Regions from separate parts of the Halomonas terrestris genome, predicted to be linked through region 1. Evidence: predicted binding sites of a transcription regulator. Region 1 holds the regulator's gene; each other region holds the start of a gene.
What was found. The regulator FNR, encoded in region 1, switches genes on or off when oxygen is low (the NO sensors DNR and NnrR bind a similar motif). The targets are predictions, from matches to a motif close to TTGATNTANATCAA.
Positions count from the first base shown of each region.

Region 2: the regulator FNR is predicted to act here: its motif matches at 2,077-2,090, upstream of hemN (oxygen-independent coproporphyrinogen III oxidase).
Region 3: the regulator FNR is predicted to act here: its motif matches at 2,583-2,596, upstream of ACOMD9_RS07050 (cation-translocating P-type ATPase).

Region 1 covers NZ_JBMHFZ010000012.1:39,040-43,730, reverse strand. The annotation lists gene ACOMD9_RS12580 (heavy metal translocating P-type ATPase) at 1-335, shown strand, start outside; gene ccoS (cbb3-type cytochrome oxidase assembly protein CcoS) at 332-562, shown strand; gene ACOMD9_RS12570 (sulfite exporter TauE/SafE family protein) at 562-1,260, shown strand; gene hemN (oxygen-independent coproporphyrinogen III oxidase) at 1,357-2,763, shown strand; gene fnr (fumarate/nitrate reduction transcriptional regulator Fnr) at 2,866-3,609, shown strand; gene ttcA (tRNA 2-thiocytidine(32) synthetase TtcA) at 3,725-4,633, opposite strand.
Region 2 covers NZ_JBMHFZ010000001.1:354,730-359,420, reverse strand. The annotation lists gene ubiT (ubiquinone anaerobic biosynthesis accessory factor UbiT) at 1-257, opposite strand, end outside; gene hemN (oxygen-independent coproporphyrinogen III oxidase) at 589-1,974, opposite strand; gene ACOMD9_RS01695 (NnrS family protein) at 2,203-3,351, opposite strand; gene ACOMD9_RS01690 (YbaN family protein) at 3,460-3,867, shown strand; gene ACOMD9_RS01685 (Rrf2 family transcriptional regulator) at 3,926-4,369, shown strand; gene ACOMD9_RS01680 (c-type cytochrome) at 4,536-4,691, shown strand, end outside.
Region 3 covers NZ_JBMHFZ010000005.1:88,511-93,201, forward strand. The annotation lists gene ACOMD9_RS07050 (cation-translocating P-type ATPase) at 1-2,504, opposite strand, end outside; gene ACOMD9_RS07055 (Na+/H+ antiporter family protein) at 2,682-4,028, opposite strand; gene hutH (histidine ammonia-lyase) at 4,112-4,691, opposite strand, start outside.

The DNA of each region.
Region 1 (4,691 bases):
TGGCCATCGCCATGAACGGCGCCACCGACCTGGCCCGCACCAGCGCCGATGCCATCTTGCTCAGCCCGCGGCTGATCCGTATCGTCGAGGCCATCGAGATCTCGCGGGCCACCCGCCGGGTGATGCGCCAGAACATGGCCTGGTCGGTCTGCTACAACTTCTCGGCCATGCCGCTGGCCGCCATCGGCATCGTCCCGCCGTGGCTCGCCGCCATCGGCATGTCGGCGAGCTCCCTGGTGGTGGTCGGCAACGCCCTGCGCCTCAATCGCTTCCGCGGCAGGTCCCGGGCACCGAATCCCGCCACCCAACCGGCCCCACGACGGATGAACGCATGACCATCCTCTACCTGCTGATTCCGCTGTCGCTGATCCTGCTCGGCCTGGCCGTCTGGGCCTTCTTCTGGGCGGTGAAGAACGACCAGTTCGAGGACCTGGAGGGCCCCGCCCACCGCATCCTCTTCGACGAGGACGAGAACGACCTGCCTGCCGAGGAGCGCCGGCGCCGCCGCCAGGCCCGTGAAGAGGCCGGCAGGGACGAGCCGGGACCGGACGACACCGCCTGATGGACCCCACCGGACTCGGCCTGCCGCCGCTGCTCGCGGCCTTCGTCTTCGGCCTGCTCGGCGGCGCCCACTGCATCGGCATGTGCGGCGGCATCATGAGCGCCCTGACCTTCGCCGTGCCCCCCAGCATGCGCTCCCCGGCGCGGCTCTCCGGGCTGCTGCTGGGCTACAACCTGGGCCGCATCGCCAGCTACATGGTCGCCGGCGCCCTGGTGGCGAGCCTCGGTACCCTGCTCACCCTCACCCCGGCCACCCGTGTGGCACTGCAGCTGTTCGCCGCGGTCATGCTCATCCTGATGGCGCTCTATATCGCCGACTGGTGGAAGGGGCTGCTGCGGGTGGAGGCGGTCGGCCGGCGCCTGTGGCGGCACCTGGAGCCGGTGGGCCGGCGGCTGATGCCGGTGGTCAGGATCCCCCAGGCCGTGGCGCTGGGCGCCGTGTGGGGCTGGCTACCGTGCGGGCTGGTCTATTCGATGCTGGCCTGGAGCCTGGCCATGGCCGACCCGCTGCGGGGCGCCGCGCTGATGGGCGCCTTCGGCCTGGGCACCCTGCCGGCCCTGCTGGCCACCGGGCTGGCGGCCCGCCAGCTCGGCGGCCTGATCCGCCACCCAGCCACCCGCACCCTGGCCGCGCTCTCGATCATCGCCTTCGCCCTCTGGCAACTCTGGACCCTGCTGCCCGGCACCGGCCATGCCTGAGTGCCGCGAGGAACTCGACCTCGCTTGACCCAGCTCAACACGGGCATGGCGAGCCCCCGCTAACATGAAGCCACATCCACGATCCGGAGTGCCGTCATGTCCGCTCATGCGACGCGCGAGAACCGAGGGGGGTTCGCCTGGGACACGGCACTGCTGCGCCGCCATGACACCACCGGGCCGCGTTACACCTCCTATCCCGCGACTCCCAGCTTCCATGAAGCCTTCACCGCCGAGGACTTCACCACGGCCCTCGAGCGCAGCAACGACAATGGCCGGGCGCTGTCGCTCTACGTGCATGTCCCCTTCTGCCGCCAGACCTGCTTCTACTGCGCCTGCAACAGGATCATCACCAGGGATACGCGACTGGTCGAGCCCTACCTTTCGCGCCTCGACCGGGAAATGGTCCTCACCTCGCGCCATCTCGATACCTCGCGGGAGGTCCAGCAGCTGCACTGGGGGGGCGGCACCCCCACCTTCCTCACCCTCGACCAGATGAGCGACCTGTTCGATCGCCTCGATGCCCGTTTCGGGCTCTCGGGCTCGAGAGAGCGCGACTATGCCATCGAGATCGATCCCCGGGAGGCCGATGTCCTGACCCTTCGCCACCTGCAGGCACTGGGCTTCAACCGCATCAGCCTCGGGGTCCAGGACCTGGACCTCAGGGTTCAGCGCGCCGTCAACCGGATCCAGCCCCGGGTGCTGACCGAATCGCTGGTCGACGAGGCCGACCGCCTGGGCTTCCGCTCGCTCAATCTCGACCTGATCTATGGCCTCCCGCTGCAGACCCGCGACAGCTTCGCCGAGACCCTCGAGCAGGTGATCGCCATGGCCCCGGCCCGCCTCTCGGTGTTCAACTACGCCCACATGCCCGAGCGCTTCAAGCCCCAGCGCCGCATCCCGGCCGAGCAGCTTCCCGGGCCCGAGGAGAAGCTGGCGATGCTGTATACCACCATCGAGATGCTGACCTCGGCCGGCTATGTGCACATCGGCATGGATCACTTCGCCCGCCCCGATGACACCCTGGCCGTGGCCCAGCGCCAGGGCACCCTGCAGCGCAACTTCCAGGGCTACTCCAGCCACGCCCAGTGCGACCTGGTCGGGCTCGGCGTCTCGGCGATCAGCCGGGTCGATGATGTCTACGCCCAGAATCACCGGGCCCTCGCCCGCTACGAGGAGACCCTGGATACCGGCCACCTGGCCACCGCCCGCGGGTGGCGCCTGACATTCGATGACCGCCTGCGGCGTCACGCCATCGAGCGCCTGATGTGCGACATGACCCTCGATCTCGAGGCACTGGGCAGGACCTACGGGGTCGACGCGGAGGCCTGGCTGGCAGACGCACTGGTCCGGCTGGAAGCGGCCGAGAGGGACGGCCTGGTGGTTCGCACCGGTCCTCGGCTGCTCGTCACGCCGATCGGCCGGCTGCTGATCCGTCACATCGCCATGGCCTTCGATGCCCATCTGCCCGAGCAGCAGGCAACGGGATACTCCCGTATCCTGTGAGGAACGCCTCCCGCGAGGTGCGGACCTACCTCCAAAGGGATGCTTTGCCGCCAGGCGTTAATCCTCCATAATGGTGGCAGACTCACCATCACGGAGGAGAGCATGCCTGATACCGCGCCCGGCAGGCGGCGTTCCCTGCTGCACGAGACCCGCTGCCAGACCTGTAGCCTCAGTTCGCTCTGCCTTCCGCTGGCACTCGAGGTCCAGGACATGGACCAGTTCGATGCCATCATCCGGCGCCGTGCTCCCCTGAAGAAAGGCGAGGCCCTGTTCCGCCAGGACAGTGCCTTCACCAGCGTCTTTGCCGTACGTTCGGGCAGCCTCAAGCAGGTCACCACCGAGGGCAGCGGCGAGGACCAGCTGACCAACTTCTACCTGCCCAGCGAGCTGGTGGGGCTCGACGGCATCGACGAGGAGTGCTACCCCGGCACGGTGGTCGCGCTCGAGACCACTACCGTCTGCGAGATCCCCTTCGACCGCCTCGACATGCTCTCCGAGGAGTTGCCGGAACTGCGCGCGCAGCTCTACCGCAGCATGAGCAAGGAGATGCGCGACGACCGCCGGATGATGCGGCTGCTGTCGCGCAAGACCGCCGACCAGCGCCTGGCGACCTTCTTCGCCGGCCTCTCCGACCGCTTCCGCCGCCGCGGCTATTCCCCCTACAGCTTCCGCCTCTCCATGTCCCGGGCCGATATCGGCAACTATCTGGGGCTGGCCGTGGAGACCGTGAGCCGTATCCTCGGCCGCTTCCATTCCCAGGGGCTGGTGGCCGTGTCCGGCCGCGAAGTGAACATCCTCGACCTCGAGGCCCTGGCCCGGGTCGCCGAGGAGGAAGGCGCCCGCTGAAGCGCTGCGCCCCAGCTGCAAACTGTTGATCAGCCTGGCAATATTCCGACACAGAAAACCCCACGCTCTCGAGGGCAGTGGGGTTTTCTTATGGCTTAACGCTTAAGGCTTACGGCTACTCGTTGAGGATATCGATCCGGTCGGCCTGCATCCGGGCCTGCTTCTCCTCCAGGCCGGCGAAGTCGAACAGCTCGCGGTCGGCGAGCTGGGAGGGCGCCACGTTGGTCACCGCCCTGAACATGTTTTCCAGGCGCCCGGGGTGCTTCTCTTCCCACTCGGCGAGCATCTCCTTGACCACCTGGCGCTGCAGGTTGGGCTGGGAGCCGCACAGGTTGCAGGGAATGATGGGGAAGGCCATCAGCCTCGAGAACTCGGCGATGTCCGCCTCCCGGCAGTAGGCCAGGGGGCGGATGACGATGTTCCGGCCATCGTCGGAGAGCAGCTTGGGAGGCATCGCCTTGAGGCTGCCGCCGAAGAACATGTTGAGGAACAGCGTCTCGAGGATGTCCTCGCGGTGGTGGCCCAGGGCGATCTTGGTGGCGCCGATCTCCTCGGCGAAGCCGTAGAGGGAACCACGCCGCAGCCGCGAGCAGAGCGCACAGGTGGTCTTGCCCTCGGGGGTCTTCTCCTTCACCACCGAGTAGGTGTCCCGCTCCAGGATATGGTACTCGACGCCCAGCTCGTCCAGGTACTCCGGCAGTACATGCTCGGGGAAGCCGGGCTGCTTCTGGTCGAGGTTGACCGCCACCAGGGAGAAGTTGACCGGCGCGTTGCGCTGCAGGCTGCGCAGGATCTCGAGCATGGTGTAGCTGTCCTTGCCGCCCGACAGGCAGACCATCACGCGGTCGCCCTCATGGATCATCCCGTAGTCGATGATCGCATTGCCCACCTGGCGCCGCAGCCGCTTCTGCAGCTTGTTGAACTCGCGCCTGCCCTTCGCGTCGAGGGCGTCGAGAGGGGGGGTATCGCCATCCGTGACGGAGGCGTCAGCGGGGCTGGGATCGAAGATCACGGCATCTTGCATGGTCGGGGCACTGCCAGAGCGGCTGGGAAATGACGGGAGCCTATCCTACCACTGCCGC
Region 2 (4,691 bases), on a different contig from region 1:
TCGGCACACACCGTCAGGCGCTCGTCCTCGAGGGTGAGGGTCAGCGCCATGCCCAGGTCCTCGATGGCCAGGGTGATGCGGCGCCCGTCCAGGGCGTCGAACTCCCCCTCGGCCAGGGGCTCGGCGAAGGTGCGGTTGAGCAGCGGCGCCACCAGTCGGCGCTTGACGCCCACCGGTACCCGCGGATCGATGGCACGGATCAGGCGGGCCGGGGACGGGGGGGACGGCAGGGGCAGTGACGGGAAAGGCAAGGACATGCTGATGCTCCTGATGACGATGCGGCCGAGGCCGCTGAACCGCTCATCCTAGGCCTCATGAAAGACATTCGCACTGACATGCGTCAAGCCCCGCCCGGCACGACCGCCCGACACGGCTGCGTACCATATATAGACCATTCGACAGTATCAAGCACAAGATGTCGTGAAATTTGACCATCAACGCTAGGCCGTCTACTCCCTTCCCCGGCGCTCGATGACCCGCTTGCGCAGGTTGCCCGGGACCAGATGCCGCGCGGCGGCAGGCCATTCAACGCTGGCAGCGCCTCCTCCGTCGCGGCGCCTGGATCGAGCAGGTCGAGCGCCGGCGGAATCAGACCGTCCGCGAATAGCGCCCCGGGCCGTGGCTCAGGTAGGCGTCGAAGGCCATGGCGGCGTTGCGCATCATCAGCCGGCCGGCGGGCAGCACCTCGATCTCGCCCTCGCGGATCGCCAGCAGGCCATCCGCGGCCATCTCCTCGAGCGCCTCGAGGGCATCGGCGAAGGTGTCCCGGAAGTCGATGCCGTGGGCGGCCTCGATGGCGGCGAAGTCGATGCGGCCGTGGCACATCAGGGCGTTGATCACGTCACGACGCAGGCGGTCATCGTCGCTGAGCCGGTAGCCCCGGAACACCGGCAGGCGCCCCGCCTCCAGGCGGTGCTGGTACTGGGCGGTCTCCTTGACGTTCTGGCTGTAGGTGTCGCCGACCTTGCCGATGGAGGTGATGCCCAGGCCGATCAAGTCGCAGTCGGCGTGGGTGGAGTAGCCCTGGAAGTTGCGCTGCAGGGTGCCGTTCTCGCGAGCCAGGGAGAGCTCGTCGTCGGGCAGGGCGAAGTGGTCCATGCCGATGTAGACATAGCCCGCCTCGGACAGCCGGCGAATGGTGAGCTCCAGCAGCTCCAGCTTGCGCTCCGGCGGCGGCATGTCCTCGGGGCGGATCAGTCGCTGGGCCTTGAACAGCTCCGGCAGGTGGGCGTAGCTGTAGGCGGCGATACGATCGGGCCGCAGGGCGATGATCTTGTCCAGGGTGGCGTCGAAGCTGGCCACGGTCTGCAGCGGCAGGCCGTAGATCAGGTCGACGCTGACCGACTGGAAGCCGGCCTCGCGGGCCGCCTCGACCAGTGCCACCACCTGCTCCTCGCTCTGGACCCGGTTGACGGCCTGCTGGACATCCTCATCGAAGTCCTGGACGCCGAAGCTCAGGCGATTGAAGCCCAGGTCATGGAGCTCGTGGATCTGCCCGGGCGTCACGGTGCGCGGGTCCACCTCCAGGGAGAACTCGCGCTCGGCGGGTGGGGCGAAGTGAAACGCCTCGTCCAGCGCCGCCATCAGCTCGCCGAGCTGGGCGTTGCTCAGGTAGGTGGGCGTGCCGCCGCCCAGGTGCAGCTGGGTCATGCGGCGGCTCTCGTCGAACAGCGCACCCTGCACGCGGATCTCCTGCTTGAGCCACTCGAGGTACTCGGCGGCCCGCTCGGTATTGTGGGTGATGATCTTGTTGCAGGCGCAGTAGTAGCAGAGGCTCTTGCAGAAGGGGATATGCACGTAGACCGACAGCGGCTTGGGCGTCTCGGCCCGGTTGCTGCGCTCGGCGGCGGCGCGATAATCGTCCTCGGCGAAGGCCGCATGGAACTGGGGCGCCGTGGGATAGGAGGTGTAGCGCGGCCCGGGTCGGTCGTACTTCTCGACCAGGGGGCGATCGAACAGCAGGTCGTCTTGCATGGGGTAACAGCCTCTTGAACCGGGGGGCGACACCGCAGCGCCGCCGTATGGGGCAGAGTATGCCATTCAGGGCCCGGCGCGTCGGTACCCTTCTCGAGGTAGCTGACCTGGATCAAGCCTCCATCACCTGAGATTCACTCGGGGCTGATCCGTCGACAAGCCTGCGAGGAGGCGCTTTGAATACCTCCCTGTACGCTACCGACGCCATCCCTGGCGCAGGACCTCCTCTTAAGCTTGCCCCCGGCGCCCCTCGCTATCGGCCTCTGCACGCGCGTTGCTGCGAGGTACCGTGCGACGGCACCAGTGGAGCAGCCGCCAGGCGGCGAGCCCCCAGGCCAGGCTCCAGGCCAGCGCCGAGGCCCACAGCAGGGCGAGCCAGTGCTGGCCGGCATCGAGCGCCAGCAGGCGCAGCAGCGCGGCCAGGGAGAAGAGCAGCGCCAGGGGCAGCAGCAGCGGCTCCGCCTCGGGGCGTGCCTTGGCGCGCAGGATCGCCTGGCGCAGCATGATGCCGGAGGCCAGGGTGCCGAGCGCCCCGATGGTGAAGGCGTGCAGGGTGGCGCTGGCGTGGGGCTGCTGCCACCAGGCCCGCGCCAGCAGCAGCAGGCCGACGCCCAGCCAGGCGTAGCCCAGCATCAGCCCCAGCAGGTCGGGTCGCTCGCGGCAGGCCCAGGGCCGCCAGCGCCACAGCCGTACCAGCACCAGCAGGCCCGCCACCAGCGCCAGCCCTGCCGCCAGGGGCCGCAGCGGCGACCACAGCATCAGCAGCGGGGTGACGCCCAGCAGCAGGATCAGCGCCGCCTCGAGGCGCGGCTGCACTCCGGCGCCGGCCTGGCGTCGGCTGGCCATCAGGTGGCCGTTCACCGCCGGCGCCAGCACCCGCCCGCCCATGAACACCATCAGCAGCACCAGCCACAGCACGCCCTGGTGCATCAGCGGCGCCGTGGTGGGCAGGCTGCCCGGGTGGCGCCAGGACAGGGTGACGACCGCCAGCAGGCAGAGCAGCCCGAGCAGCGGCGAGAGCACCCGGTTGCGCCACTTTCTGGCGGCGATGAAGCGCGGCACCAGCCACCAGGCCACCAGCAGCGCGAAGCCGGCATCGGCCAGGGTCACCGGCAGGGCGCCCGGCCAGGCCAGGCCGCCCAGGCGCGCCACCAGCCACAGCCCGACCAGCGCCTGCAGCCGGCGCGGCGGTAGCGGTCCCAGCAGGTAGCCGGCGATCACCGCCAGGGCAAAGCCGAACAGCAGCTCGCGTCCATGGGCCGCAGGCGAGGCCAGCAGCGGCAGCGCCTCCAGGTGGTAGAGCGACAGCAGCGAGAGCGGCACCAGCAGGGCCGCATGCAGGGCCGCCAGCGGGAAGAGCCAGCGCCAGGCGGGCACGGTCGAGGCCCGTGGTGGGCCTCCGGCACCAAAGTTCTTTGCGTCGCGCTTTAACATGCATGTAAAATACTACTTAGTGACAACCCCTGACAATCCGGGAGGTCCTGCATGGCACTTCGGTTCTCGCGCCTGGTCTGGAGCGGCCTGGCCTACGGCTGCATCGGCCTGGGCACGGCCGGGCTGGTGGTGCCGCTGCTGCCCACGACGCCCTTCCTGCTGGTCGCGGCCTGGGCCGCCCCCAAGGGCTCGCCGCGCCTGGCCCGCTGGCTGTGGGGGCATCCTCGCCTGGGGCCGACACTGCATGCCTGGCGCGACCGGCGTGCGATTCCCCGGCGCGCCAAGCGCCTGGCGCTGGTGCTGCTGGTGATCAGCTGGCTGATGCTGTGGGCCGGCGGGGCACCGCCGATCGTGCTGGTGCTGACCGCCGTGCTGTTCTGCACCGTGGCAGCCTTCCTGCTGACGCGACCCGATGCCGCAGCCATTCCCATAACCGGCGCAAGGGAAGTGGTAGAATGAAGGCTTGTTAACCAGTCACCATTGACCGATATCAAGTAGACAAGGGCTGGATCCCGCCATGCACCTGACCCGCTTTACCGACTACTCGCTGCGCGTGCTGATCTTCCTGGCCGTCAAGGGCGAGCAGCGCTCCACCATCCAGGAGATCGCCGATCGCTTCGAGGTCTCTCACAACCACCTGATGAAGGTCGTGCAGGAGCTCAGCCACAAGGGGTACATCACCGCCATCCGCGGCAAGAACGGCGGCCTGCTGCTCAAGCGTCCGCCGGAGGAGATCACCATCGGCGGCCTGGTGCGCGACACCGAGCACGACCTGCTGCTGGTGGAGTGCTTCGGTGACCACAACGAGTGCCTGATCACCCCGGCCTGCCGGCTCAAGCCGATCCTGGCCGAGGCGCTGCACGCCTTCCTGGCCGTGCTCGACAAGTACACCCTGGCCGACATGCTCGGGCCGCAGCAGCCGAAGCTCGCCCAGCTGCTGCGCATCGAGCCGGCTCCCTGAGGCCGGCGGCACCACTTGCACACCGCCTTCACCTCGACGAACCTTATGCTGATTCATGTCAGTACCCCCCCATGAACCTGCTGGCACCATGGGGACACCCGGGCCCCGGGGCCATCAGGGCTCCCGGGCCTGCACCACCCAGAAAGATGCATCATGGAGATTGGTTATGAAAAGACTGGCTGCCGCCGCCCTCACCGGCATTGCCGCCCTGACTCTCTCGGCCGCCGTCCAGGCCGAGCCCGACGGCGAGGCGATCTACAACCAGGCCTGCATGGCCTGCCACATGACCGGTGCCGCCGGCGCCCCCATCAAGGGCGACGAG
Region 3 (4,691 bases), on a different contig from region 1:
ATGGAGAGCGAGCGGTGGATCAGGAAGCGGCTGTTGATCAGGTAGGCGGCGCTGCCCATCACCAGCATGTTCACCGCGCCGGCCCGGGCCAGGGCCTCGCTGCCCTGCTGGTAGAGCAGGATCCAGGCGAACATGGCGAAGACGCCGACCAGCAGCAGTACCGAGACGAACACCACCCGCCACAGCAGGAAGAGGTCGAGCAGGGCGGCGCCGGGGTCGCGGGGCTGGCGCTGCATGATGTCGGGCTCGGCATCCTCGAAGGCCAGTGCCAGGCCCAGGGTCACCGCCACCACCATGTTGACCCACAAGGCCTGGAGCGGGGTGACCGGCAGCAGGGTGCCGCCCAGCACGGCGAGCATGATGGCCAGCCCCTGGCCACCGTTGGTGGGCAGGATGAAGGTGATGGTCTTGCGGATGTTGTCGTAGACCTTGCGGCCCTCCTCGATGGCCGCGGCGATGGTGGCGAAGTTGTCGTCGGCGAGCACCATCTCGGCGGCCTCCTTGGCGGCCTCGGTGCCCTGGATGCCCATGGCCACGCCGACATCGGCGCGCTTGAGCGCCGGGCCGTCGTTGACGCCATCCCCGGTCATGGCACAGATGCCCCCCCGGGCCTGCATGGCCTTGACCAGGCGCAGCTTGTGTTCGGGCGCCGCCCGGGCGAAGACATCCACGTCGAGGATGATCTCCTCGAGCTCGGCGTCGGACATGGCCTCGACATCGCGGCCGGTCAGGGCGCGGTCGGTGTGCGCGAAACCGAGTTGCTCGGCGATGGCGCGTGCCGTCACGGCATGGTCGCCGGTGACCATCACCGGGCGGATGCCGGCCTGCAGGCACTGCTTGACCGCCTTGATCGCCTCCTCGCGGGGCGGGTCGAGCAGGCCGACCAGGCCCAGCAGCACCAGCTCCTCCTCGGCGTGCTCGTCGGCCAGCTCATGGACGTCCCGCACGGATTTCTCGGCCAGGGCCAGCACCCTGAGGCCGCGGGAGGAGAGGGCATGGATGCGTTCCTCCCACAGCTCCGGATCGAGCGCTTCCTCGTCGCCATTGGTCCGCTGCCGGTGGCACATCTCCAGCAGACGGTCGGGCGCCCCCTTGACCAGCAGGTACTGCTCGCCGTCCACCGCATGGAGGGTGGCCATGTACTTGCGCTCGGACTCGAAGGGAATGGCGTCCTGGCGGTCATGGTCGCCGCGCAGCCTGGCGGTGGTCAGCCCCGCCTTGGCGGCGGCCACCACCAGGGCGCCCTCGGTGGGGTCGCCGTGGATACGCCAGCGGCCGTTCTCCTCCTCGAGTTCGGCGTCGTTGCACAGGACGCCGACCTTGAGGAAGTGGCGCAGCGCATGGTGGTCGTCGAGATCCAGCGCCTCTTCGCGGGCCTCGCCATCCTCGACCTCATGGAAGTCGCCTTCCGGTGCGAACCCCACGCCGTCGATACGGACCTCGCCCGAGGGGAGCCAGATCGCCTGGGCGGTCATCTCGTTGCGGGTCAGGGTGCCGGTCTTGTCGGAGAAGATGGTGGAGATCGAGCCGAGGGTCTCGACCGCCGGCAGGCGGCGGATGATGGCGTTGCGCCTGGCCATGGCCTGCACGCCGAGTGCCAGGCCGATGGTGACGATGGCCGGCAGGCCCTCGGGAATGGCGGCGACCGCCAGGCCCACCCCGGCCATGAACATCTCGCCCACGGGCTGGCCGTGCACCAGCACGCCGAACAGGCCGGTGAGCAGGGCGGCGCCGAGGATGAACACGGCCAGTACCCGCCCCGCACGGTCCAACTGCTGCAGCAGGGGGGTCTTGAGGGTCTCCACGCCGCGCAGCATCTCCGAGATGCGGCCGATCTCGCTGTGACTGCCGGTCTCCACCACCAGGCCCAGGGCATTGCCCTGGACCACGATGGTGCTGGCGTAGGCCATGCTGGAGCGGTCGCCGAGGTCGGCATCGGAGTTCACCGCCTCGGTGCCCTTGTCGACGGGGGTGGACTCGCCGGTGAGGGCCGCCTCCTCGGTGCGCAGTCGCCTGGCCTCGATCAGGCGCAGGTCGGCGGGGACCCGGTCACCGCTCTCGACCATGACGATGTCCCCGGGCACCAGCTCGGCGGCGGGAATCACGCCCCGCCGGCCGTCGCGGAGGACCTGGGCGCGGGGCGACAGCATGTTGCGTATGCTCTCGAGCGCCTGCTCGGCCTTGCCCTCCTGGAAGAATCCGATCAGCGCAATGATCAGCACCACGCCGAGGATGGCCGCGGCGTCCAGATGATGGCCGAGGCCGAGGCTGGCCACGGACGCCGCGAGCAGGATCAGCATCAGGATGTTGTTGAACTGCTCGAGCAGCCGCCTCCACCAGGGCCTGCCCCTTGCCTGCTCGAGCTGGTTCGGGCCATGCCTGGCCAGGCGGGACCCTGCCTCGTCACGGTCCAGTCCCTGCGGCGTGGCATCGAGTCGTGTCAGTGCCTCCTTGACCGACAGGGCATGCCAGCTGGGGCGTTCGTTCGGGTTCTGCTCGGGCATCCTGGATACCTCCGGCATGGGACGTCGCTGTAACCGATGCCAAGTGTACAGGTGTAGCACACGACATGCTGCACTGCAGTGATCCCGATCAAGGCCGGGAAGAGGCGTGTGGGGCCTGGCCACCGGCAGGCGCCGATGGCCAGGCGAGCGACGATCTTGCCCCCGGGGGAGCGCTCCCTAGAGGATCATGGCGGCGAGCCAGCCGAAGGCGACCAGCGGGATGTTGTAGTGCAGGAAGGTGGGGACGACCGAGTCCCAGATATGGTCGTGCTGGCCGTCGGCGTTGAGGCCGGCGGTGGGGCCCAGGGTCGAGTCCGAGGCCGGCGAGCCGGCGTCGCCCAGGGCCGCGGCGGTGCCCACCAGGGCCACGGTGGCCAGGGGCGAGAAGCCGAAGCCCAGCGCCAGGGGCACGTAGAGGGAGGCGATGATCGGGATCGTCGAGAACGACGAGCCGATGCCCATGGTGATGAACAGCCCCACCAGCAGCATCACCAGGGCCGCGAGCCCCTTGTTGTCGCCGATCAGCTCGGCGGAGCCCGCCACCAGTCCCTCGACCTCGCCGCTGGCCTGCATCACGCCGGCGAAGCCCGCCGCCGAGATCATGATGAAGCCGACCAGGGCCATCATGCGCATGCCCTCGGTGAAGATGCCGTCCTGCTCGTGCCAGCGGAAGACGCCGCTCATCGAGAGCAGGGCGAAGCCGAAGATGCCACCCAGCACCATGGAACCGGAGAGCAGCTGGATGGCCACGGTGCCGCCCAGGGCCACGGCCAGCACGCCGAGCTGCCAGGGCGCCAGGTGCGTCGCCGCCTCGGCCGGCGTCTCGTCGCCGTGGGCCAGGTCGCGATCCTCGTAGCGGCGAGGCCTGCGGTAGCTCCACAGCACGGCGACGGCCAGTCCCAGGGCCATGCCGCCGATGGGGATCACCATGGCCATGGGCACCATCTGGCGGGTCACCTCCAAGCCCAGGGCGGCGCCGCTCTCGTTGAGGTTGGCCAGCAGGATGTCGTTGAGGAAGATCGCGCCGAAGCCCACCGGCAGCAGCATGTAGGGGGCGGTGATGCCGAAGGTGATCACGCAGGCCGCCAGGCGCCGGTCGAGCTGCAGGTGATTCATCAGCTTGAGCAGCGGCGGCACCAGTACCGGGATGAAGGCGATATGCACCGGGATCAGGTTCTGGGAGCTCACCGCGGCGGCGAGCAGGGCGGCCAGCAGGGTATAGGCGACGGTGCGGCGGCTGCCGCCCGCCTCGTCCAGGTGGAAGCGGCGGATCGCCCGGTTGGCCATCAGCTCGGTGATGCCGGAGCGGGAGAGGGCCACGGCGAAGGCGCCCAGCACCGCGTAGGAGAGGGCAATGGTGGCGCCGTTGCCCAGGCCGTCATTGAAGGCGTCGAGGATATCCCCGAGCGGCATGCCGGCATGGAGGCCGCCCACCAGGCTGGCGACGATCAGCGCGAAGACCACGGAAACCCGGGCCAGACTCAGGCCGACCATCACCAGGATGGCCAGTACGATGGCATTCATGGAACAGGCTCTTGTCGTTGGATTGAAGGCGATGACCGCCCCCCGGCGCCCGGCCGAGGGGCGGATGTGGCAGCGGGGCCGCGTCAGTGAAGGCTCGGGAGAATACCGGCGGGCACCAGCGGGCTCAAGGTGCGGGTGGCGAGCAGTTCGGTGGCCGCCTCGATGTCCGGGGCGAAGAAGCGGTCGCGGTCGTAGTGGTCGACGCGTTGGCGAAGAGCACCGCGCGCCTGTTCCAGCGCCTCGGTGGACCGGCGGCGCTGGCCGTTCTCGTCGGTACGGAAATCCAGCCCCTGGCAGGCGGCCAGCCACTCGATGGCCAGTATCCCCCGCACGTTGGCGGTCATCTCCCACAGCCGCTTGCCGGCGGCCGGGGCCATGGAGACGTGATCCTCCTGGTTGGCCGAGGTGGGCAGGCTGTCGACGCTGTGCGGGTGGGCCAGGGCCTTGTTCTCGCTGGCCAGGGCGGCGGCTGTCACCTGCGCGATCATGAAGCCGGAGTTGACCCCGCCGTTCTCCACCAGGAAGGGCGGCAGCTGCGACATGTGGGTGTCCATCATCAGCGAGACGCGCCGCTCGGTGAGCGAGCCGATCTCGGCGATGGCCAGCGCCAGGTTGTCCGCCGCCATTGCGACGGGCTCGGCATGGAAGTTGCCGCCCGAGATG